DNA from 3 places in the Pectobacterium sp. HCp5_1 genome. Region 1 is predicted to be linked to each of the others. Evidence: riboswitches for the same ligand, from Rfam matches in the RefSeq annotation. Region 1 holds a riboswitch; each other region holds the start of a gene.
What was found. Region 1 has a riboswitch for thiamine pyrophosphate ahead of thiM (hydroxyethylthiazole kinase). Riboswitches for the same ligand answer to the same signal wherever they lie in the genome.
Positions count from the first base shown of each region.

Region 2: it holds a riboswitch for thiamine pyrophosphate, as region 1 does, so the genes downstream of both, thiB (thiamine ABC transporter substrate binding subunit) here and thiM (hydroxyethylthiazole kinase) in region 1, are expected to answer to the same signal.
Region 3: it holds a riboswitch for thiamine pyrophosphate, as region 1 does, so the genes downstream of both, thiC (phosphomethylpyrimidine synthase ThiC) here and thiM (hydroxyethylthiazole kinase) in region 1, are expected to answer to the same signal.

Region 1 is NZ_JAUMIO010000002.1:285,432-293,321, reverse strand. It holds gene Q3A88_RS02860 (hypothetical protein) at 1-834, shown strand, start outside; TPP riboswitch at 1,042-1,138, shown strand; gene thiM (hydroxyethylthiazole kinase) at 1,176-1,970, shown strand; gene thiD (bifunctional hydroxymethylpyrimidine kinase/phosphomethylpyrimidine kinase) at 1,967-2,770, shown strand; gene psiE (phosphate-starvation-inducible protein PsiE) at 2,979-3,386, shown strand; gene yegS (lipid kinase YegS) at 3,415-4,329, opposite strand; gene yegQ (tRNA 5-hydroxyuridine modification protein YegQ) at 4,781-6,142, opposite strand; gene Q3A88_RS02830 (glutathione S-transferase family protein) at 6,355-7,314, opposite strand; gene Q3A88_RS02825 (GNAT family N-acetyltransferase) at 7,486-7,890, opposite strand, start outside.
Region 2 is NZ_JAUMIO010000003.1:114,357-122,246, forward strand. It holds gene Q3A88_RS03335 (family 43 glycosylhydrolase) at 1-387, shown strand, start outside; gene thiQ (thiamine ABC transporter ATP-binding protein ThiQ) at 392-1,102, opposite strand; gene thiP (thiamine/thiamine pyrophosphate ABC transporter permease ThiP) at 1,089-2,696, opposite strand; gene thiB (thiamine ABC transporter substrate binding subunit) at 2,672-3,655, opposite strand; TPP riboswitch at 3,736-3,833, opposite strand; gene sgrR (HTH-type transcriptional regulator SgrR) at 3,871-5,529, opposite strand; gene sgrT (glucose uptake inhibitor SgrT) at 5,620-5,784, shown strand; gene Q3A88_RS03365 (hypothetical protein) at 5,967-6,527, opposite strand; gene Q3A88_RS03370 (hypothetical protein) at 6,556-6,783, opposite strand; gene tnaA (tryptophanase) at 6,984-7,890, opposite strand, start outside.
Region 3 is NZ_JAUMIO010000050.1:5,728-13,617, forward strand. It holds gene Q3A88_RS20500 (thiazole synthase) at 1-83, opposite strand, end outside; gene thiS (sulfur carrier protein ThiS) at 85-285, opposite strand; gene Q3A88_RS20510 (HesA/MoeB/ThiF family protein) at 282-1,061, opposite strand; gene thiE (thiamine phosphate synthase) at 1,063-1,704, opposite strand; gene thiC (phosphomethylpyrimidine synthase ThiC) at 1,701-3,656, opposite strand; TPP riboswitch at 3,771-3,925, opposite strand; gene Q3A88_RS20525 (Rsd/AlgQ family anti-sigma factor) at 4,048-4,509, opposite strand; gene nudC (NAD(+) diphosphatase) at 4,618-5,400, shown strand; gene hemE (uroporphyrinogen decarboxylase) at 5,549-6,613, shown strand; gene nfi (deoxyribonuclease V) at 6,629-7,318, shown strand; gene Q3A88_RS20545 (YjaG family protein) at 7,396-7,890, shown strand, end outside.

The DNA of each region.
Region 1 (7,890 bases):
GGATATATTTTCTGTCCTTCTTGCTATGAACATATAACCCGAGTACCTGCTGATCCTGACAAGGGTATGACTAAGAACGAAGTTCTTGCCTATTACAAACATCTTAAAGATGACAATGCGCCTTTCTGTAGCTTGAGATGTGGACCTATTCAGTACAAACAATATTCATCTCAGGAAGATGCAAAAAAAGCGGTTGAAGACGAAGAGCTTATCGTCATAAGCGGTTTTCTTGAGTCTCGTCCAGACAACAACCCCAGAATGGATTCTGAAGGTGATGAAATACCTGTCGATTCGCATTTTGAGAGAAAAAATGGCAAAGAGGTTTCATTGCCCATTTCCCGCCATAATGGTGAATCTTTCAAGGTTCCCAGTCAGGTAACAAGTGTTCAGTCTCTATGCGTCAATTTCGATCACAATTATTACCGAGAGATTTACCTTATTGGTGAGGATGGTAGAGCTAAGCGTTATAGGTTGTGTGACTCGCTTAAGGAAATCAATGATATAACAGAGGGTTGCTCTGACCCAGCATTCTATTTTGGTAAGTTTTGGAAGATTGAACGGTTTTCAGGTCACAGCAATGTCTGGTTAAAGATCACCCAAGGATCATCATTTAAAGATTTCAGAATACGAATTACTAACGATACTGCTGATGGGAGAGGATTTTTCAATGAAAAAAACCTCGGTCGGATAGTTGTTTTTTACAGCCAGATCGATGAGGTTGGGATGGGATATATGACCCCTCAGCTAGGATGGGGGGAAGTGGCCCTATTACCTGCTAAATATGATGAATTTCTAATCAAAGATTACATGCTATCGCATCAAGGTGAGCAGTAGTTATCTGCTGTTCGTGAATAAATCGAACAAAATTATTAACCCTGTTTAAAAAGGTTTTTTATGCATGAAGCTGACCGATAAGTCAACTTTATGACGGAGCTGAACAAAGGGAAGAGATCATACAGCGTGAAGAAGCGATAGCCGGAAGGGCGAACTTGCATCAACAAGCTACTTCCCCTAATCTGGCAAAAATTAGAGATAAACGATTTAAATGACTCGGGGTGCCCTTCTTTGTGAAGGCTGAGAAATACCCGTACCACCTGATCTGGATAATGCCAGCGTAGGGAAGTCACGGTATGCCCCACCGGTTGCCGCCTTCTTCCACGCCGGTTGGGAGACTTATGAACACGCAACCCACCGACTTTTCTGCCGCTCAGGCAGCAACATCACTCACTCAATTCCGTTCTGCCTCGCCGCTGGTGCACTGTCTGACCAACGATGTGGTGCAATCTTTCACTGCTAATGTGCTGCTGGCGCTGAATGCGTCGCCTGCGATGGTGGTCGATCCCGAAGAAGCCGCGCAGTTCAGCGCGGTAGCCGATGCGCTGCTGATTAATGTCGGGACGCTGGAGCGTACGCGCGCTGAGGCGATGCGGGCGGCGGTAAACAGCGCGCATCAGGCGAATACACCGTGGGTGCTCGACCCGGTTGCCGTCGGTGGTTTGACCTTTCGTACTGAATTCTGTCGTGAACTGCTGGCGTGGAAACCCGCGGCGATTCGCGGCAATGCGTCTGAAATTATGGCGTTGGCGGGGTTATCCGCACAGGGGCGGGGCGTGGATAGCGCCGATGATTCTCTGGCGGCGCTCCCTGCTGCACGCGAACTGGCGCGGCAAGTGGGGACCATTGTTGCGGTGACCGGTGTGGTGGATTATGTCACGGACGGTGAACAAGACATCGCGGTATCCGGCGGCGATAGCATGATGACGCGCGTGGTCGGGACGGGCTGTGCGCTGTCGGCGGTCGTGGCGGGTTTCTGTGCTCTGGAGGGGGACCGATTATCCCACGTGGCGGCGGCGTGCTATGTCATGGCGTTAGCAGGGCAGCAGGCGACCTCGGTAGCGCAAGGAACGGGCAGTTTTATCCCCCATTTCCTCGATAGACTCTATACCCTGCGCGCGGAGGATCTGGCATGAAGCGTATCAATGCGTTGACGATTGCAGGCACCGATCCGAGCGGCGGTGCGGGTATTCAGGCGGATTTAAAAGCGTTTTCAGCCTTGGGCGCTTACGGCACCTCGGTCATTACCGCGCTGGTGGCGCAAAATACGCGCGGCGTGCAGTCCGTCTACCGGATTGAACCGGATTTTGTCGCAGCACAGCTGGATTCCGTGCTGAGCGATGTGCGTATCGACAGCGCCAAGATTGGGATGCTGGCACAGACCGATATTGTTGAAACCGTTGCCGAGCGCCTGCGTCGTTACGCGGTGCCTTTTGTGGTGCTGGACACCGTGATGCTGGCGAAAAGTGGTGATCCGTTACTTGCGCCGGAGGCGGTGGAATCGATCCGTCGTGAACTGCTACCGCTGGTGTCCCTGATTACGCCCAATCTGCCGGAAGCCGCCGCGCTGCTGAATACGTCACCTGCCGCTAACGAACGGGAAATGCGTGAGCAGGGGGAAGCGCTGCTGGCGATGGGCTGTCAGGTGGTGCTGATGAAAGGCGGTCACCTCAGCGAAGCGGAGAGCCCGGACTGGCTGTTCAGTCGACATGCTGAACCGCAGCGCTTTAGCTCTCCGCGCGTGAAGACACGCCATACGCACGGTACTGGCTGCACGCTGTCTGCCGCGCTGGCGGCGCTACGACCACGTCACGATAGCTGGGCGGAAACGGTCAAGGCAGCGAAGGACTATTTACAGCAGGCGCTACAGCAGGCCGACACGCTGGAGGTTGGGCACGGCATCGGCCCCGTTCATCACTTCCATCGCTGGTGGTAAATATTATATGCCCTCAATTCTTCACACTGCCGGCTTCCTGCCGCCTGAAATATGGCGGGTATAAGTAAATTGACTTGTACTTTGCGTGACACATTTGCCAGTAATTTCAAAGTAAATTAAGCGTCTTCGGCATAGACAGTGCGTGAACGTCCGGTTACTTTGCTGTGAAATCTTGGCGTTAATGTGAAATAGGGTGTGGGGATAACATATGGCAGGTTCTGCTCGCAGTGCGATGGCTGCCAAGGCGCTTCAGACGATACTCAATATCGGTCTGCTGGTGCTGGCGACTATTCTGGTGATTTTTTTAGTCAAGGAAACGTTTCATCTGGCGAAGGTGCTGTTGATCTCCAACGAGAAAGATTCCTCCTATCAACTGATAGAAGGCATTGTGATCTATTTCCTGTATTTTGAGTTCATTGCGCTGATCGTGAAGTATTTCCAGTCCGGCTATCACTTTCCGCTGCGTTACTTTATCTACATCGGCATTACGGCCATCATTCGCCTGATTATTGTCGATCACAAAAGCCCGTCGGATACGCTGGTCTATTCCGCGGCGATCCTGCTGCTGGTGGTGACTCTGTACCTGGCAAACAGTAATCGCCTGAAGCGGGAATAGTAGAAACAGGAATAGTCAAAATGCGCCGCTATTCCAGCAGCGAGCATTGCGGTGGCAGCCGACAGTGAATCGCTGCTGGAAGTACCTCGATATGGAAGCGTTTGGCGCTGAGCGGCTCGCCGTCCAGATTAAACGTCATATCGTCTGGGGCGGTGATCTCCAGCCACGGCAGGGTAGCGGAAATCATGTTCTGGTTTTCGCTACCGGTGAACCAGGCCTGCAACATATTCGGCAGCAGCTCGGTTGCCGACAGTACGCTTAATTCCAGTAGCCCATCGTTGATTAGCGCCTCTGGGCAAAGTTCCTGTCCGCCGCCAGCCTGACGACCGTTCCCCACCGCGATAACCAGCGTATCGCCTTCCCAGTGAAAATCTGGCCCGTGAATCTCACAGCGTTCGGATTGCAGCATGTCCATGCGAAAGAGCGCGTGCAGCACGTAAGACGCACTCCCCAGCGCCGCCTTCATTTTGGCCGGTGTTTCGGTGGTAATGCGCGTGGCGAAACCGCCCGTCGCCATGTTGATGAAATAGTGTTCGTCGTTCACTTTGGCGACATCGATGGCGGTAGCGCGGCCTTTGATCGCCAGCGTTAGCGCGTTGTGCATCTCCATCGGAATTTGACAACTGGTAGCGAAATCGTTGGCGGTACCCAGCGGCACAATTCCCAGACACGGACGTCCCAGACACGGACGCCCCGCTTCCGACTGCACCGCTAAGGCGGCGGCGACTTCATTAACGGTACCGTCACCACCGGCGGCGATCACGTTATCCGCGTTGAGCTGAATCGCCTCTTCTACATAGCGTTTGGCATCGCCGTATTCCCAGGTCACGCGGACATGCAGCGTATAGCCGTCCTTGCGTAGCTCATCAATGGCTTCGCGAAGTTCTTCATTACCCGCACTTTTTCCATTTAAAATCAGCAGTGTGATTGGATTTTTTTCCATGTCTTATTTCTCTGGCTGCGATGTTGTTAATACAGAAACGTTGCAGTTAATCATAGACACTAAATTGGTAGGCAGATATCAGAAGAGTCGGTGAATATACCCGTCATACTTCAAGTTGCATGTGCGGTGGGAAAATGCGTGGGCGGAAGAAAAAGAAAAGCCAGCTCAAGGGAGATTGAGCTGGCCAAGGAGGTGGTTCCTAGTAGTATCACTACGCTTATTTTTCGTTCTATGTTTTCTCAGCGACGCAATACTAACCACAAGACCGGCTAATTGATGTGATCTGTTTCTAATATTCGTAAAAAACCCTGAGCTTTGTAACGATACCTTCGGGCAACTGACGCCGTTATTCGCGGCAGGGAAAAGTGATAATAGGGGGGCATATCATAAGGAAAGAAGGGCTTACGAAGGGGATAGCCGGATGGTTGGGACATCCGGCTAGATTACCGGTTTATTCCACGTTAGGATTGCGCGTGGTGGTGCCCGGCAGATTGCGCAGCAGTAACGCATAATCCAGCGAGACATCGTCCGGCACGGGCAGATAGACGATATGGCCGTTACCCGGTGCGACATCGGTCGGCTGCCCTTTGGCATTCTGCATAGCGTCGATAGTGAATTGAATATTGCCGTTCGGCGTCATCATCTCCACGCTGTCGCCGCAGGAAAATTTGTTCTTCACATTGACTTCTGCCAGCCCATCGCGGCGTACGCCGGTGAATTCACCGACAAACTGCTGACGATCGGAAATGGAATAGCCGTAGTCGTAGTTCTGGTAATCTTCATGCACGTGGCGACGCAGGAAGCCTTCGGTATAACCACGGTGTGCCAGACCTTCCAGCGTTTCCAGCAGCGTTGAATCGAACGGTTTCCCTGCGACAGCATCGTCAATGGCGCGGCGATAAACCTGTGCGGTACGAGCGCAATAATAGAATGACTTGGTGCGGCCTTCGATTTTCAGCGAATGAACCTGCATTTGCGTCAGGCGTTCAACGTGCTGAATGGCACGCAGATCGCGGGAGTTCATGATGTAGGTGCCGTGCTCGTCTTCAAATGCGCTCATGTACTCGCCGGGACGCATGTTTTCTTCCAGCATAAAGACTTTGTCGGTCGGTTCTCCGATGCCCAGAGCGGGTTCAACGTTTTTCACCGCGATAGGTTCGTGCTGATGGACGATATTCCCGACCTCGTCCTCTTTACCTTCCTGAACCTTATATTCCCAGCGGCAGGCGTTGGTGCAGGTGCCCTGATTCGGATCGCGTTTGTTGATGTAGCCGGACAGCAGGCAGCGACCGGAATACGCCATGCACAGCGCGCCGTGAACGAAAATCTCCAGTTCCATATCCGGGACGTTCTGGCGGATTTCTGCAATCTCTTCCAGCGACAGTTCGCGGGACAGAATCACACGCGTCAGCCCCATTTGCTGCCAGAATTTCACCGTCGCCCAGTTGACCGCGTTGGCCTGAACGGAAAGGTGAATATCCATCTGTGGGAAGTTTTCCCGCACCAGCATAATCAGGCCCGGATCGGACATGATCAGCGCATCAGGCCCCATTTCGATCACGGGTTGCAGATCGCGCAGGAAGGTTTTCAGTTTGGCATTGTGCGGCGCAATGTTAACGACGACGTAGAATTTCTTGCCCAGTTCATGCGCTTCGTTAATGGCTTGCGCCAGCGTCTGATGGTTGAATTCGTTATTGCGCACGCGCAGGCTGTAGCGGGGTTGACCGGCATAAATCGCGTCCGCGCCATAGGCAAAGGCGTAGCGCATATTTTTCAGCGTACCGGCCGGAGAAAGCAGTTCCGGTTTAAACATGGTATCTCTCGATTCTGATCACAAGTCAGGCTGCTCCACGGCGGGAACAGTAAAGGCGGAGGATTCTAGCGCTAATAGGGGGAAATTGCAGTAGACGACACACGAAACGTAGGCCTATTGTTTGACGTAAATCAATTGTTTGACGTAAATCAATTTTTTGACCTAAATAAAGAACGGCCTGCCATTAATAGAGCAGGCCGGATAAAGCAGGATTAACGCGTCGCGATACGGGATTTTCCGAACGTTTCGCGGTTGTGGAGCTGATATAAATCGACCTGTGGGCCAACTGGCACAATCTGCGTCGGGTTCAGCCAGGCAATACCGTAATAGCCTGCTTTGATGTGGTTGATATTGACCGTCTCCGCAACGCCCGGCCACTGGTACAGTTCGCGCAGGTAGTTCGACAGGTTCGGGTAGTCGGCAATGCGCTTCAGGTTACATTTGAACGCGCCGTGGTAGGCCACGTCAAAACGCACCAGCGTGACAAACAGACGCCAGTCGGCTTCGGTCAGCGTGTCGCCGAGCATATAACGGTGGCTGCCAAGATGCTCGTCCAGTTCGTCCAACGTGGCGAAGAGCGTGGTGACGGCATCGTTATAGTGTTCCTGCGTTTTGGCGAACCCGGTCTTATACACGCCGTTGTTGACGTTGTGGTACACGGTTTCGTTCCAGCGGTCGATCTCAGCGCGCAGTTCCGACGGGTAGAAATCGAGGTGGTTGCCAGTCAGATCGTTAAATTCGCTGTTCAGCATGCGGATGATATCCGCCGATTCGTTGTTCACGATGCGGCCTTCCACCCGATCCCACAGCACAGGCACCGACACCTTTCCGGTATAGTCGGGCACGCTGGCGGTGTAGAGCTGGTGCAGGTAGTTAATCTCACCCACGTGCCCGCCGGCATCCTGCGGGGTAGCAAATTCCCAGCCGTTATCCGCGATGCGCGGGTTGGCAACGGAGAGCGAAATGATGTTCTCCAGCCCTTTCAGTTTGCGGAAAATCAGCGTGCGCGACGCCCACGGGCAGAGATAGGAGACAAAAAGCTGGTAACGACCGGCTTCTGGTACCAGCTCGGTTTGCCGAAATTTGGTTTCTTCACGGTGGAATGCCCCGTTTTTGATCTCTTCCGCCGCGACATCGCCGTTAACCCATTTGCCATTCACTAAGCCTGACATCGTTTTTCCCCTCATCTGTTCTGTTGCAGGTGACCCAAGTCCCGCACACCGTGCGGGGTGATACCCGTTATTATTGTAGGCTTAAAAGAGTAACAGCCTTGGGAAAAGAGAAAATGACAAAATTTTCATTAAGTCAGACAGTATTTTTGACCAGACTGGGAAGGGGGGTGGCTAACGTTTAGCCGCCAGCAGGCCGTATAGCGCAGAGTCGGACACCTCGCCGTCGACGATCCAACGCTGTTTCAATAGCCCTTCCTGCGTGAATCCCAGTCGTTCCAGCGAGCGGGCTGACGCCACATTGCGGGGATCGATTTCGGCTTCCAGTCGGCTGAGTCCCGCTGTTTCAAAGGCAAAATCCCGCAGCGCAGAGAGTGCTTCCGCCATATAGCCTTTGCCTTGCGCGCTCGCCGCCAGACAGTAGCCGATTTCGGCGCGTTTAGACTCAATCTCAAGGTTGAACAGCACGCAGGTGCCGATCAGTTCGCCGCTTTCTTTAACTTCCAGACCCAGCTTCATGTGTTGCCCGGCGCACAGCGCGCTCCAGTATTCGTCAATCGCGTCGTGCGCCTGCTCGAT
Region 2 (7,890 bases), on a different contig from region 1:
GCTTACCAGATTGAAGTGACAGCGAACTTTGCTCCCGGCGCGCAGGCTGGTTTATTGCTGTTCTACAACGCGAAGCTATATGTCGGGCTGTCGTTTAATCAGGATGGCACCGTCATGCATCGCTACGGGCTGGAAAGGGCGGAGAAGAAATTGCCGCATATTACGGGCAATGAGGTACAGATTCGGATGAAAAACGATCGCCATATCGTGACGTTCTACACCCGAACCTCGGATCAGGAACCGTGGAAAAAATACCCGGTGCAGATGGAAGTGTCCGGCTACCATCACAACGTCGCGTATGATTTCCTCAGTCTGCGGCCTGCCCTGTATGCTTCAGGCGAAGGCGAGGTGACGTTCAGCAACCTGCGCTACCAGGCGTTGCCTTAGCTTCTCAATCCGAAGACGGACGTGAAATTCCCAGGATGGCGGCTGCTTCAGCGCTGCCATCCTGTAGCGCCTGAGTCGGCCCGTCATAATAAATCTGTCCGTCCACGATCAGCACCGTACGCTTCGCGATCCGCATGGCATCATCCAGATTGTGAGACACCATCAACAGCGTGAATTCACGCTCCTGACACACGCTCTCAACCAGATCGAGCATCTCCTGACGCAGCGCAGGATCGAGCGCTGAGAAGGGTTCATCCAGCAGCAGAATAGGCTGGTGGCGCACCAGACAGCGTGCCAGTGCCGCGCGCTGGCGCTGCCCGCCGGACACCTGCGACGGCAGACGATCCAGAAGATCTGCCAGACCGACCCGATCGGCGATCTGCCGTAACGTTTCACGCTGTGTGGCACTCAGTCGCAGGCCGGGATGTAGCCCCAGCGCGATGTTCTGTCCGATCGTCAAATGAGGAAACAGGTTATTTTCCTGAAACAGAATCGACACCGGTCGTTTAGCGGGAGGTGTCTCGCGGTGAGGTTCGCCGTTAAGCCGTAATTCCCCGCTGTCTGCCATCAGGAAACCGGCAACCAGATTCAGCAGTGTACTTTTCCCTGCGCCGCTAGGGCCGAGGATGGCGATGCGCTCGCCCGGTTTGACGTGAAAATCAAAACGCATGGGCAAGTGCTGATAAAAGTAGGTCAATTTCTCAAGCGCGATCATGACGGCCTGCCAGTTTCTCAATCAGGGTAAATAACATAAAGCACAGCAGCATTAAGAGCAGCGCCGTGACTGCGCCGTCGGCGCTGCGATAGGAACCAATTTGCTGGTACAGGTAGAACGGCAGCGTGCGGAACTGCTCATTGCCGAACAGCGCGATAACGCCGAAATCCCCGATCGACAGCACGCAGGCAAAGGCTAACGCCTGCGCCAGCGGCTGTTTCAGCGCGGCGAGTTCGATCAGCTTCAATCGCTGCCAGCCGCGAATATCCAGTGACGTGCAGAGTCGGTTGTAACGCTCGGCAACGTCAAGCATGGGGTTTTCCAGCACTTTGATCGCGTAGGGAATCGCCATCAGCGCGTTGGTGAACACCACCAGTGCGTAAGGGGATTGCGGCAACCCGATGCTGTTATTCAGCAGCAGGAAAAAGCCGGTTGCCAGCACAATACCGGGCATGGCGAGGATGAGCATACCGCTCAGGTTCATCAACTGCCCGTAGAGTGGCTTCTGGCGTAGCTTGAGCTCGCGGCTGCTCCAGAGCAGCATCATGGTCAGTACCAGACACAGGAGTCCTGCGCCTAAGGCGATGCGCAGCGAGGTAAACAGCGTTTGCCAGAGCACAGGCTGTTGCAGCACGGTAACCAGCGATCGGTTCACGCCATCTACTACCACGGCCAGCAAAGGAGGGACGACCAGCAACAACAGTGCACCAATCAGCACGCCATCGGTGAGGCGGCTTAAAGCGCTATCTTGCGGGTTGCGCCAGGCAAGCTGTTGTGTGCTGCCGACGGGCAGAATGCGCCCCAGCCGCTGGCTCAGCAGTACCAAACCAAGACAGCAAACCATCTGGATTAACGCCAGCAGCGCCGCGCGCCCCGGATCGTAATCAAAGCTTAATGCCTGATAGATAGCCAGCTCGATCGTGGTTGCCTGCGGGCCGCCGCCCAGCGACAGCACGGTGGCGAAGCTGGCGAAGCAGAGCATAAAAATCAGCGCGCCAGTGGGTAAAATCTGCCGGCGCAGGGCGGGCCATTCCAGCAGCCGGAAATGCTGCCAGCTGTTCATGCCCAGATTCGCGGCCAATTGACGCTGCTCGGTAGCGATGCCTTCCAGCGACTGCAACAGCAATCGGGTTGCCAGCGGCAGATTAAAGAAGACGTGCGCCAGCAGAATGCCCTGCAACCCATAGGGCGAAAATGTATATTTCAGGTCAAACCAGCCCAGCGCAGAGGCCAGCCAGCCTTGGCGACCGTAAACGCTGAGCAGGCCAAAAACGGCGACCAGCACGGGCAGCACCAGCGTCATCGCGCATAGGCGCAGCAGCCAGCGATGGCCGGGAAAGCGTCGCCGGTACAGCGCTCTGGCGAGAAACATGGCCGGAACGGTAGAGAACAGTGCGGAGAGAAAGGCCTGCCAGAAGGTAAACCGAATGACATGCCAGAGATAGCTGTCATGCCATAGCGTGCGCCACTGGCTTTCGGGTGCCTGTAGCCACAGGGCACCGAAAGCCAGTGTGGCAACGGAAATTAACAGCGTGGTGGCCAGTAGCCCTGGCCACAGACGTCCGCCGATCAGTGGCTGACGGCGCGTTGCCATGCCTGAATCCACCGCGTCCTTTGGTCAGCGACTTCCTGAGCGCTGAACTGCATGGCTTTTTCCGGCACCGCGAGCGTCGCGAAGCCTGCTGGCAGATCGGTTTTCACCGCCGGATACATCCAGTTTGTGGTAGGGATCGCCTGCTGGAACGTTGGGCTCAGGATGAACTGCATAAAGCGTTTTGCCAGTTCGGGATTTTTGCTGGAAGCCAACTGTCCGGCGACTTCAATTTGCAGATAGTGCCCTTCGCTGAAGGTCGCTGCCGCGTAGTTGTCTTTCTTCTCTTCAATGATGTGATAGGCTGGCGATGTGGTGTAACTCAGCACCAGATCCGCTTCCCCTTTCAGGAACAGACCGTAGGCTTCGCTCCAACCTTTGGTGACGGTAACGGTTTTTTTCGCTAGTTTCTGCCAGGCTTGCGGCGCATCATCGCCATACACTTTCTGCATCCACAGCAGCAGCCCCAGTCCTGGCGTGCTGGTGCGTGGATCCTGATAGATCACTTTCCACGGTTCGTTGCTGTCCACCAGCTCATGTAGGCTTTTCGGCGGGTTCTTCAGCGTGTTTTTGTTATACACAAACGCGAAATAGCCGTAGTCATAAGGCACGAACGTCTTATTGTTCCAGCCGCCCGGCACCGTGACGGCGCGGGTGTCCAGATTGTGTGGCGCAAACAGGCCGGTTTGTTCCGCCGCCTGCAACAGGTTGTTGTCCAGCCCCAGAATGATATCCGCTTTGCTGTTCTTGCCTTCCATACGCAGACGGTTCAGCAGTGAGGCACCATCTTCCAGCGCGACGAAGTTCAGCTCGCACTCGCACTCTTTTTCAAACGCGGTCTTGATGACAGGGCCTGGACCCCACTCGGAAGCGAATGAATCGTAGGTATATACGGTAAGCGCAGGCTTGGCGAACGCCGACGCTGAGAGCAGTAGCAGGCAAGACAGGCTGGTTTTCAGCACGGTGGCTGAACGCGGTAATAATTGATTTAACACTTTGCACTCCTGAGAATCATAGGGTGGCAAAGGACTTTGAGGCAGCAATGAGCAGCACTCTCAAATCCCTTCGCCGGTATTAACCGGATCAGGTTCGACGGGTATCTTCTCAGCGAAAAATATTTCCGCACCCCGTTGAGAACGGCACATTGTAAAGGGTTAAGTCGGGCAGCGAAAGGCTCTCAGCGTTCCGGCGGCGCGAACCAGGCGGATTTAAAATCAAACCAGCCCAGCATATTCATCCTGACGCCGCGCATACTGCGCTGCCCCTGAAGCTGTAGCCAGTGATGCAGAAGAGGGTGCAGTTGGCCGCTGGCGATCAGCTTTTCACACCACTCTGCCATCGGCAGCGAGTGATTGCGCCACTGCTGCGCGTCCGCGTGCAGATCGTCATTCAGACAGTGCTGCGCCAGCGGGAGTTCGTAGAGCATCGCGAACAGGGAGAATTCGATCGGCAGGTAACAATTCAGGCTACCAAACCAGATATCGCTGTCGGCATTGCCCTGATACCAGTCTTCGTAGCTGACCGTCTGAATATGTAATGTGACGCCGTGTTGTGCCAGCAGTGTGTGCATTATCTCGCTTAATATCCGATATTCAGGGTGTGCCTGATAGAACGTGAGCGTGACGTCCGTTAGCCCTTTCGGCATGGATTGTGGTACATCGGGATGGTGATGGTGCCAGCGCGGCAGCAAACTGTAGGCGGGAGACCAGTCACGCTGGTTGCTGATATTGGCGTGGTTGAGTAGCGAAATAGGGTTAAAGACCTGCCTGAGCCATCGCTGAGCTTCCGGTCGTGATGCTAACGGCGAACGCTTATCGAACAGCAGGAAATAGCCGCCTTCTTCCATCCGGCTTTCCAGCTGTTCGTGACGAGAATTGTCAGACTGGAGTTGGATAGATACCGGCATTTCCTCTGGCTCGTCGGGCAGTACCCAAATATTGACCTCATCAATGAGCGCCCGATAGCCAAAATAATCATCGAAGGCGCGGATCTTTAGCTGGTTGCTATTATTGCGCACCACGGCGTAAGGGCCGGTGCCAATTGGGTGTTGTGCAAAATCGGGTAGCGTTTGCCATTCCTGCGGCAAAATCATGGCGTGCACGCTGCCTAATAACCACGGCAGCCAGTTATCCGCGCTGTTCAGCCGGATATCAATCACGAAGGGCATCGGTGATGTGATGGTTTCAAGGTGCGAAAACAGCGGCGATGCGGTGAGGCGCTTGAGGGAGGTGATGACATCCTCCATCGTGAGCTCGCGACCGTGATGGAAGCGGATGGCCGGACGCAGATAAAAACGCCAGTGCAGCGGGGCCAGCATTTGCCAATGGTGAGCAAGATCGGGTTTTAGTTCCCCATTTTCCTCATTTATATTGGTCAGCCCGCTAAAAATTTGCCGTGCAATGTGCATTTCCGAACGCCGCAGCGCCGAACCTGGCTGCAGGTTGCGTAAGGGGCGGTAATAGAGGATGCGCAGAATATGTTTTCCCTGCCGGAAACTCCGTCCAAGATGGGCAAGTAACATCTGGCGTACCGCTTCTTTATCACCGACCAACTGCACCAGTTGCTCAATGCGATCCTGTTCCAGCAAATCCTCGGCGCGCCGCTGCTGTAGCGCCAGTCCGGTATAAACAAACGATAGCTGAGAGCGTTTTCCCCTTCCGGCTTCTGCCTGCCAGATCAGCCAGCCTTCCTGCTGCATCGCGTTCAGCAGTGAACGGATATGACGTCGGGAACAGTTCAGTACCCCGGTTAGCTCTTGCAGCGTGGTGTCGGTGGTTTGCCCCTGAAAGTGCTGCCACAGGCGGATGAACTGTTGTTGCAATCGAGGAGAAGACATAAAAGAGGAACTCCCTGCACTAAAGTCATCAATTTATCTTTCCCTATATTACGTCGATACTTTCCAACAAGGAAAGAGAGGAGGTGGCTTATGGCGATTTCCCGTTTGTATCGGTTCTATCAAACCTACTTATCGACCTGTAAGGCAAAGTGGTTGCGATGGATGTCTACCCAACAGCGCGTTGCATTATTGCAGCAGGCAACGCAGTGGCACCTGAACGACATGTCTGATGAAGAGTACCGTCATTGGCTCTAGGTGGTGCGAAACAATTTATTCTGAGTAAAACAATTTATTCTAAGTAAAACAATGTATTCTGAGTAATGGTGATGTTTCACCAGCCAGCGAGTTTTTCGCTGGCTTTTTTTATGGTGTTTACCTGCCGCTAGCTTTGTCTGCTGCGGGTGGTTTGCAGGGTAGTGAGGTATCAGCGGCGTTGTTTACGTGATGATTGGTTCACGTAATGGCTTGCCTTCGCTGAGCAGTGCACAATAACGTGCTAATTCGTCCTGCTGGTGGGCATTGCGTATCTGTAAAGCCAGATTAATCGTGGCAAGCTCCCGGGCGTTATCGGCTAATTCTTGGGGGATTTTTTTTTGTTTGGCCAGCCAGTCGGCGACATCGCTCCATTCCCACAGCGGTGATGTACCGCGTAAGCGCTGGACCGGAGAGGGGAAATCGCCCGCACCGCGTTTTCCATCTTTGAGAAGCGCAATAGCCTGACGCGACAGCGCAGACAAGGCTGCGATATCACTGATCCCAACCCAGACTGCATCGACGGAGTGGACTTTGGCCTGGATGCCTGCGGACTCGATATCATGAATAGCATTGATAACCGCGGTAGAAAAACGGGGGCTTTCTCGATCAAATTCGAGATAGACGGCGCTGCCATAGAAGCAGATCAGAGCGTCGTCGCAGCCGCTGGCAAAAAGCGCATCTTCCAGCCCAGCCGTATCTGCGGAAACGCCCGCTAGCGTGAGAGAAAAGTGATACGTTGTCATAAATTCCTCGGTAAGCCGTATAGACCTTCTATTGTTTCAACGTTATCAGGCAGCTATCGACATTGCGGCGGATCTGCTTTGCGTGATTTTCCGGGACTGATGGCGTGGACCAAATACTCATCATATGGGTACTGTGATCCGGCGTGCCACAGATAAGTCTGCCAAATGCATGCCCGTTGCTGGGATAAAAACGCCAGCCTTGCGCTAGTGCGTATTCAATAGCTGCCTGAATATGCTTATTTGGATGTTTTTTCATCGCTATATAGGGTCATGGTAAAGTCGTGTGTTGACAATTGTCAACGCTGGTGTTGGTCGAGAATGAAATATACCTGCTTATTTAGCTGACATTTAAACGGCGCGATCGGCCTGCGCGCAGCTTCGCAAAAGCAAATTGAAGAGGAAGACTGGAAAGGAAGCATGCCCGCAGAGAAAGACACCGGGCATGCTTACAGCGGGTTATTCCACTGGTTTTAGACGGGCGACAAAGTGCCGCAGCACGGGGGGCTCATAGGTGAACGTTAACCCTTTAATATCGCTGGCACGGGCTTTTAATGCGATAAGGGCATCTGCAATGTAGTCCATGTGGTCGTTGGTGTAGACCCGGCGTGGGATAGTCAGACGCAGTAGCTCAAGTGGTGACGCTTTCTGTTGCCCGGTGTCTGGATCGCGTCCTAGCAGAAGTGAGCCGATTTCAACGCTGCGGATACCGGCTTCCAGGTACAGCGCATTGTTAAGGGCCTGCGCAGGGAATTGCTCTGGCGGAATATGAGGCAATAGCCGTGCCGCATCAACAAAGACAGCGTGTCCTCCAACGGGATACTGAATCGGAATTCCACCGGCTTTCAGGCGTTCTCCGAGATAGGCGACCTGTCCAATACGGTAGGCCAGATAGTCTTCGTCCATCCCTTCTTCCAGCCCGATGGCGAGTGCCTCCATATCTCGTCCAGCCAGTCCGCCGTAGGTGACGAAACCTTCCATCGGGACGCAGCGAATGCGCACCTCGTTAAACAGGTCCTCATCGCTGCGGAAACAGCACAGCCCCCCAATATTCACCATTGGGTCTTTCTTCGCGGACATCGTCAGCATGTCGCCGTATTCATACATTTCATGCACGATGGCTTTAATGGATTTATCCGCGTAGCCCGCTTCGCGCTGCTTGATAAACCAGGCGTTTTCGCAGAAACGTGCCGAATCAATCACCACAGGGATCTGATGCTGCTGTGCAATACGGTAAACGTCACGCATGTTGCTCATCGAGACGGGCTGTCCGCCTGAACTGTTGCAGGTTACCGTGGTGATAATGGCGACGACATTCTCCGCGCCATGCTGTGAAATCACGCTTTGTAACTGGTCCAGATCGAAA
Region 3 (7,890 bases), on a different contig from region 1:
GCTAGCATCAGTTCTGGCGTGGCGAATTTCCCGGTGCCGGTCAGCAGCCGTGAAGTGAATGTCGTATCGGCAATGTGCAGCATGTCATCCTCCCGCGATGGCCTGAAAAAGCAAAATATCATCACCGTCCTGCACCTGATGCTGTGACCAGATGGCGTGCGGGATAATGGTCTGGTTGATGGCCAACGCTGTACCAGGCTGGAGCCGATTGATCTCGCTCAGTAGCGCCTCAATCGTGATAGCTTCTGGGAATTCAAAGAGCTCATCATTCAGCGTGATTTTCATGCCGCGCCCCCGCATACCGGGCAATGGGGCGCGCGGGTTAGTTGAAGCGTGTTCCAGCTCTGCTGTTTGCCATTGAACATTCTCAGCTTGCCGTCCAACGCGGATGGCATACCAGCCAGCAGTTTGATCGCTTCCAGCGCCTGAAGTGTGCCAATCACGCCGACTACCGGCCCCAGCACGCCTGCGGTACGGCAGTTGCGCTGCGGTTCGGTTGTATCGGGATACAGGCAGGCGTAGCAGCCAGCGTGATAAGGCGGCGTGAAGACGGCGAGCTGGCCGCTGAAGCCGACGGCGCTCCCGCTGATGAGCGGCTTGCCTGCGCTAAAACAGGCGGCGTTAACCGCATGGCGAGTGGTCATGTTATCGCTGCAATCCAGCACCAGCTCGACGCGGCTAACGGCATGGTGTAACGCGTCACCGCTGAGCCTCTCGGTAATCGCAATCGCTTCTGAGTTCGGGTTTAACGCCTGTAGCTGGCGCTGGGCCAGCACGGCTTTGGGCTTGTCGGTATCGCTGGTGCGATACAGAATCTGACGTTGCAGGTTGCTGATGTGCAGTGCGTCATCGTCGGCAAGCAGCAGTGTGCCGACCCCGGCGGCCGCCAGATAGAGCGACGCGGGAGCACCCAGCCCACCTAGGCCCACCAGCAGAACGCGGGCGGCTTTGAGCTTCTCCTGACCTTCCGGGCCAATATCTTCCAGCATCAGCTGACGGCTGTAGCGCATGAACTCGCTATCGCTCAGTCCGGCAGACGTTGGATGGGGATTCGTTACCATGTCATGCCTCCCGTCCTTCAATCATCCTGAGCAGCGTCGCGGTTGCCTGCCGCCAGTCTGGTGCTTGCGTAATGGCGCTGACGACGGCAATGCTGCCGACACCCGTTTTCAGCACCGCAGGGACTCTGTCGGTGCTGATGCCGCCAATCGCCACGGTGGGAAAACGGCCTTGCAGATCGGAGATGTGGCGCGCCAGTTCGGCCAGTCCCTGCGGCGCTGATGGCATGTCTTTGGTTTGGGTTGGGAAAATATGCCCCAGCGCGATGTAGGACGGGCTGATCGCCACCGCACGCTCCAGCTCACGATCGTCGTGCGTGGAGACGCCTAACCGCAGGCCAGCTTGTTTAATCGCGGCCAGATCGGCGGTGTCCAGATCTTCCTGCCCCAGATGTACGCCGTATGCCTGATGTTTGACGGCTAAGCTCCAGTAGTCATTGATGAAAAGTTGCGCCTGATAGTGGCGACCCAAGGCGATCGCCTGGATCACCTCGGCTTCGGCTTGTTCATCTGACCGATCTTTGATTCTCAGTTGGATCGTTTTCACCCCGACGCCGAGTAGTCGTTCGATCCATTCCACGCTATCGACAACGGGATAAAGCCCCAGCCGCTGCGGCGTTGGGGCAAAGGGCGTCGAATCCATCATTTGCTTTCCTCGGTTTGCAGGCTGGTGGCGCTGTGATAAAGCTCGCTGCCGCGCGAGCGGAATTCCTGCGACATCTGTGCCATACCGACTTCAATCGGTTTAGCTTCCGCTTCCTGTTTTGCGGCGTAGTCGCGTACTTCCTGTGAGATTTTCATCGAGCAGAATTTAGGACCGCACATGGAACAGAAGTGGGCGACTTTACCGGATTCTTGCGGCAGGGTTTCATCGTGGTAGGCGCGTGCTGTTTGGGGATCGAGTGCCAGATTGAACTGGTCTTCCCAACGGAATTCGAAACGCGCTTTCGACATGGCGTTATCGCGGATCTGCGCACCGGGATGACCTTTCGCTAAATCGGCGGCGTGGGCGGCGATCTTGTAGGTAATCAGCCCCTGTTTAACGTCTTCTTTGTTCGGTAAGCCAAGATGTTCCTTCGGCGTCACGTAGCAGAGCATCGCGCAGCCGAACCAGCCGATCATGGCGGCACCGATGCCGGAGGTGAAATGATCGTAACCCGGTGCGATATCGGTAGTTAGCGGGCCGAGCGTATAGAATGGCGCTTCGTGGCAGTGTTCCAGCTCTTCGGTCATGTTGCGGCGGATCATCTGCATCGGAACGTGCCCAGGGCCTTCGATCATCACTTGTACGTCGTATTCCCAGGCGATTTTGGTCAGCTCGCCCAGCGTATGCAGCTCGGCAAACTGGGCTTCGTCGTTGGCATCCTGAATGGAACCGGGGCGTAAGCCGTCACCCAGTGACAGCGCGACGTCATAAGCGGCGCAGATTTCACAGATTTCACGGAAGTGTTCGTACAGGAAACTTTCTTTGTGATGCGACAGGCACCACTTCGCCATGATGGAACCGCCGCGTGAGACGATGCCGGTCAGGCGTTTGGCCGTCATCGGCACGTAGCGCAGCAGCACACCCGCGTGGATAGTAAAATAGTCCACCCCTTGCTCGGCCTGCTCCAGCAGCGTATCGCGGAACATTTTCCAGTTCAGGTTTTCCGCCACGCCGTTCACTTTCTCTAGCGCCTGATAAATCGGTACCGTCCCGATTGGCACGGGGCTGTTACGCAGAATCCACTCGCGTGTTTCGTGAATATAGCGACCGGTTGAGAGATCCATCACCGTATCCGCACCCCAGCGGGTAGACCAGACCAGCTTTTCCACCTCTTCTTCGATGGAGGAGGTCACGGCGGAGTTGCCGATATTGGCGTTAACCTTCACCAGAAAATTGCGACCGATGATCATCGGCTCTGATTCTGGATGGTTGATGTTGGAAGGGATAATGGCGCGACCGGCGGCCACTTCCTGACGGACAAATTCCGGTGTGATGTTCTCCGGCAGTAGGGCACCGAAACTTTGCCCCGGATGCTGCTGGCGCAGCACCTCACCGCGAATGCGTTCGCGTCCCATATTTTCGCGAATGGCGATAAATTCCATTTCGGGGGTAATGATCCCCTGTCGGGCATAGTGGAGCTGGGTAACGCGTTTGCCTGCTTTGGCACGCAGCGGCCGTGGCAAATGTTCAAAGCGCAGATGATCCAGACCGGCATCCGCCAGACGCTGCTGGGTGAAATCAGAGCTGACGCCAGATAGTGCTTCAGTGTCGTGGCGTTCTGCAATCCAGCTGGCGCGCAGCTTCGCTAGCCCAACGCGGACATCGGGTTGCGCAGCGGGATCGCCATAAGGCCCTGACGTATCGTAAACCGGGATTGGTTCATTGGGTTCGTATTGAGGGTTGTCTTTACTGCCGCCGAGTAACGTCGGGCTAAGCTGAATTTCTCGCATTGGCACGTGGATGTCATCACGTGAGCCCGCAAGGTAAATACGTTTGGAATTGGGAAAGGCGGTTCCCTGTAAGGTTTCAATAAACTGCTGGGCGGCGGCACGCTGTTCACGGCGACCCGATTTTGACGACACTGTTTTTATAGACAAAGGTTCTGTAGACATAGCAAGTTCCTGTAAGACGTAAAGGGAAGATTGCTTGTCTGGAGCCGGAGGGAGTAATAATGATATTGAGCGTCAGAGCAGGTATGTGGAAATACGCAGCCTTGGGCTCAATAGAGGTGCATTACTCTTGTTCCCTTCGCAGGTATTAACCCGATCAGGTTCCGCGGATCCCGAATTAACGGTCTCAGCCTGTGCGCTCATAAGTTTCGTCATAACGATTGATTTCGTAAAACAAAACACGAGCACGCTAGGCACTCCGACAAGATATGCCCGTCTCTTAAACGGGCCAATAAAACCCCTACACTGTATGTCGGCAAAACGCGGATGTCAAAGCGTGCCGCTTTTGCTTTTACAATGTGTGATGATGTCCTGAAATAACGTCAAATGACGGCTATTTGTCGTAAACCTGCTGAATCATTCTGTCTTCTAACGTAAAACGTTCTTCCAGCGCTTCGCCGACGTGGGAGAGTGCCTGCTGGAATTCGAGGCAGTTATCATGGTCGATGGCTGCCGCCAGATGGCTATCGTAAAACGTCATAATTTGCTGCGTGTTATTTTGCAGGGCGAGGTCGAGCTGGGTGGAAAGCGCTAATACTTGTTCGCTGTGCGTCGCTGCTTCATGCAGCATTTTTTCGTATAAATGAAAGTGGCCGGTAGAAAGATAGTCCACCAGATTCTGGCAAAAATTATCCAATGCCTCTTCATCCAGAAGAGAAAGCGTTTCCTTATTCGGCTTGATGCCAACCAGATGATAGTAAGCCACCAGAAGCTGCTTACGCGCTTGTAGCCATTGGTCGATTAACGCATTATTGCCACCAACGTATTCAGTTAGACTTTGTAGCTGGTTTAGCATTGTTGACTCCGTGAACGGTAAGAAATAACTGAAATCCCAGTTATAAAACTTATGTAATCACTCTGAATGTAAAATGCCAGTGAAGTGGCAGTGGAGCAATAAAAAGATATGGAACAGACGCTAAAAGGTGACGAAACCGGCTGGTGGGTGGTTAGCGACGCGGTACAAATCTGGCTCCCTCAGGGAGAATTGCCGCGCGGAACGGCTACGGCGTGGTCGTTGCAGGGGAAAACGGCTCGCCAAATCGGTGAATGGCAAGGACTGCCTGTCTGGCTGGTCTGCCAGGGCCGGGATTCTGATATGGCATCGGTTCGCCAGTTGCTCGATCAGGACGTAGGCTTATTCCAGCTGGCGGGGCGAGGCGTACAGCTGGCTGAATTCTATCGCTCTCATCGTTTTTGCGGTTATTGCGGCCATGAAATGGTGCGGAGTAAAACGGAGCTGGCGTGCTTATGTCACCACTGCAAAGAGCGCTATTATCCGCAGATCGCGCCTTGCATCATCGTCGCGATTCGCCGTGGCGAGGAAATTTTGCTGGCACAACACAATCGGCATCGCGGAAACATGTACACCGTGCTGGCCGGGTTTGTCGAAGTGGGCGAAACGCTGGAGCAGACGGTCGTGCGTGAGGTGATGGAAGAGAGCCAAATCCAGATAAAAAACCTGCGCTATGTGAGTTCGCAGCCTTGGCCATTCCCTCATTCACTGATGATGGCGTTTATGGCCGAGTATGCGGGCGGCGAAATCAAGCATGACCCGAAAGAGCTGCGTGACGCGGGCTGGTTCCGCTATGACCAACTCCCGCAGTTGCCTCCACCGGGCACCGTGGCGCGTCGGCTTATCGAAGATACGGTGGTACTGTGCCGCGCTTATCACGAGAACGAAGGCTGACGTGGTAGTATTGGCGTCATGAATGGCTCGTGTACACCGCGCACCTGCGTCATAGCGTATTCGCTTCATAAAGCGTTCGCCTTATAACGCATCCGTTTCATCACATCTATCCGGTGTAGAACCGCCGTGAGGTTGAAAGGAAAAGAACATGACTGATCTGAAAAATGATCGCTATTTGCGGGCGTTATTACGCCAACCCGTTGATGTCACCCCAGTGTGGATGATGCGTCAGGCGGGGCGTTATCTGCCGGAATATAAGGCAACGCGCGCGCAAGCGGGTGATTTTATGTCGCTGTGTAAAAACGCAGAGTTGGCTTGTGAAGTCACGTTACAACCTTTACGGCGCTATGCGCTGGATGCGGCGATCCTGTTCTCCGATATCCTGACTATCCCTGATGCGATGGGCTTAGGGCTTTATTTTGAAGCGGGGGAAGGTCCGCGCTTTCAGTCTCCGATCACGTCTCATGCCGATGTGGTTAACCTGCCGGTTCCCGATCCAGAGCAGGAACTCGGTTATGTGATGAACGCGGTGCGGACGATCCGTAAAAATCTCGCCGGGGAAGTGCCGCTTATCGGCTTCTCGGGCAGTCCGTGGACGCTGGCGACCTATATGGTTGAAGGCGGTAGCAGCAAAGCGTTTACCGTCATCAAGAAAATGATGTTCGCCGAGCCTAAAACGCTACACCTGTTGCTGGATAAGCTGGCTGATAGCGTCATTCTCTATCTCAACGCGCAGATTCGTGCGGGTGCGCAGGCGGTGATGGTCTTCGATACCTGGGGCGGCGCGCTGAGCGGGCGTGACTACAAAGAATTCTCCCTGCATTACATGCATAAGATTGTTGATGGTTTACAGCGCGAGAATGAAGGCCGCCGCGTACCCGTGACGCTCTTCACCAAAGGCGGAGGCCAGTGGCTGGAAGCAATGGCGGAAACAGGCTGTGACGCGCTGGGGCTGGACTGGACGAGCGATATTGCCGACGCACGCCGTCGAGTAGGCGATAAAGTCGCGCTACAGGGAAATATGGATCCGTCGATGTTGTATGCCGATCCGGCACGGATCGAGCAGGAAGTGGCATCGATCCTGGCCGGATTTGGACAAGGCAATGGCCATGTTTTCAATCTGGGTCACGGCATTCATCAGGATGTGCCGCCGGAGCACGCGGGCGTGTTTGTTGAGGCCGTTCATCGGTTGTCTCGCCCTTATCACGCATGATTCACAGGAGGTGATGTGATTGATACACAACGGCTGCGGGCTGAACAGTTGGCCCGCGCTTCTGATGTGATTCGGCACGACGATTTACCTTTTAAGCAGCCCACGTTTATCGCGGGTGCGGATGTTGGCTTTGAGCAAGAAGGCTCAGTAACCCGCGCTGCGATTGCGGTAATGCGCTATCCTTCGTTGGAACTGATAGAATACAAGATTGCGCGTATCAGCACGACAATGCCTTATATCCCCGGTTTTCTTTCGTTTCGTGAATGCCCTGGGCTACTCGCCGCGTGGGCGTTGCTTGAACAGAAACCGGACCTGCTGTTTGTCGACGGGCATGGGATTTCCCACCCGCGTCGTCTCGGCGTTGCCAGCCATTTTGGTCTGCTAGTTGATGTTCCGACGATTGGCGTGGCAAAAAGTCGACTTTGTGGCCGATTTGAGCCATTGGCGGAGGGCGTTGGCAGCCAGCAGCCGTTACTGGATAAGGGTGAGCAGATTGGCTGGGTATGGCGTAGCAAAGCGCGCTGTAATCCGCTGTTTGTGGCGACGGGGCATCGAGTCAGTCAGGATAGTGCATTGCACTGGGTACAATCTTGTATGCGCGGCTACCGTTTACCGGAGCCGACTCGTTGGGCTGATGCTGTCGCATCAAATCGTCCCGCATTTGTGCGTTGGCAACGGCAGCAAGCCGCTAACGTATTGTCGTAAAACTTTAGGAATTCAGGCATAGGGCGTCACTGTGATTTCAGGTACACTGCCGTCCGTCGCCGTTAATGAGCATAAAAATGTTACGTAACCCCATTCATTTACGTCTGGAAAAGCTGGCGAGCTGGCAACATGTCACTTTCATGGCATGTCTTTGTGAACGTATGTATCCAAATTACCACGAGTTTTGTCGTCAAACAGAATTCGGCGACGCGATGGTTTACCGTCGCATTCTCGATCTGGTATGGGAAACATTGGTTGTTAAAGATGCGAAGGTCAATTTTGATAGCCAGTTGGAAAAGCTGGAAGAAGCGGTTCCCGCCGCGGAAGATTACGATCTTTACGGCGTCTACCCGGCTATTGATGCCTGTATCGCACTGGGCGAGCTGATTCATTCGCGCTTAAGCGGTGAAACGCTGGAACATGCGATAGCGATTAGCGAAACGTCTATCCGCACGGTTGCCATGCTGGAAATGACGCAGGCAGGCAAAGAAATGACCGACGATGAGCTCAAGGTTTTGCCTGCAATTGAAGAAGAATGGGACATCCAATGGGAGATTTTTCGCCTGTTGGCG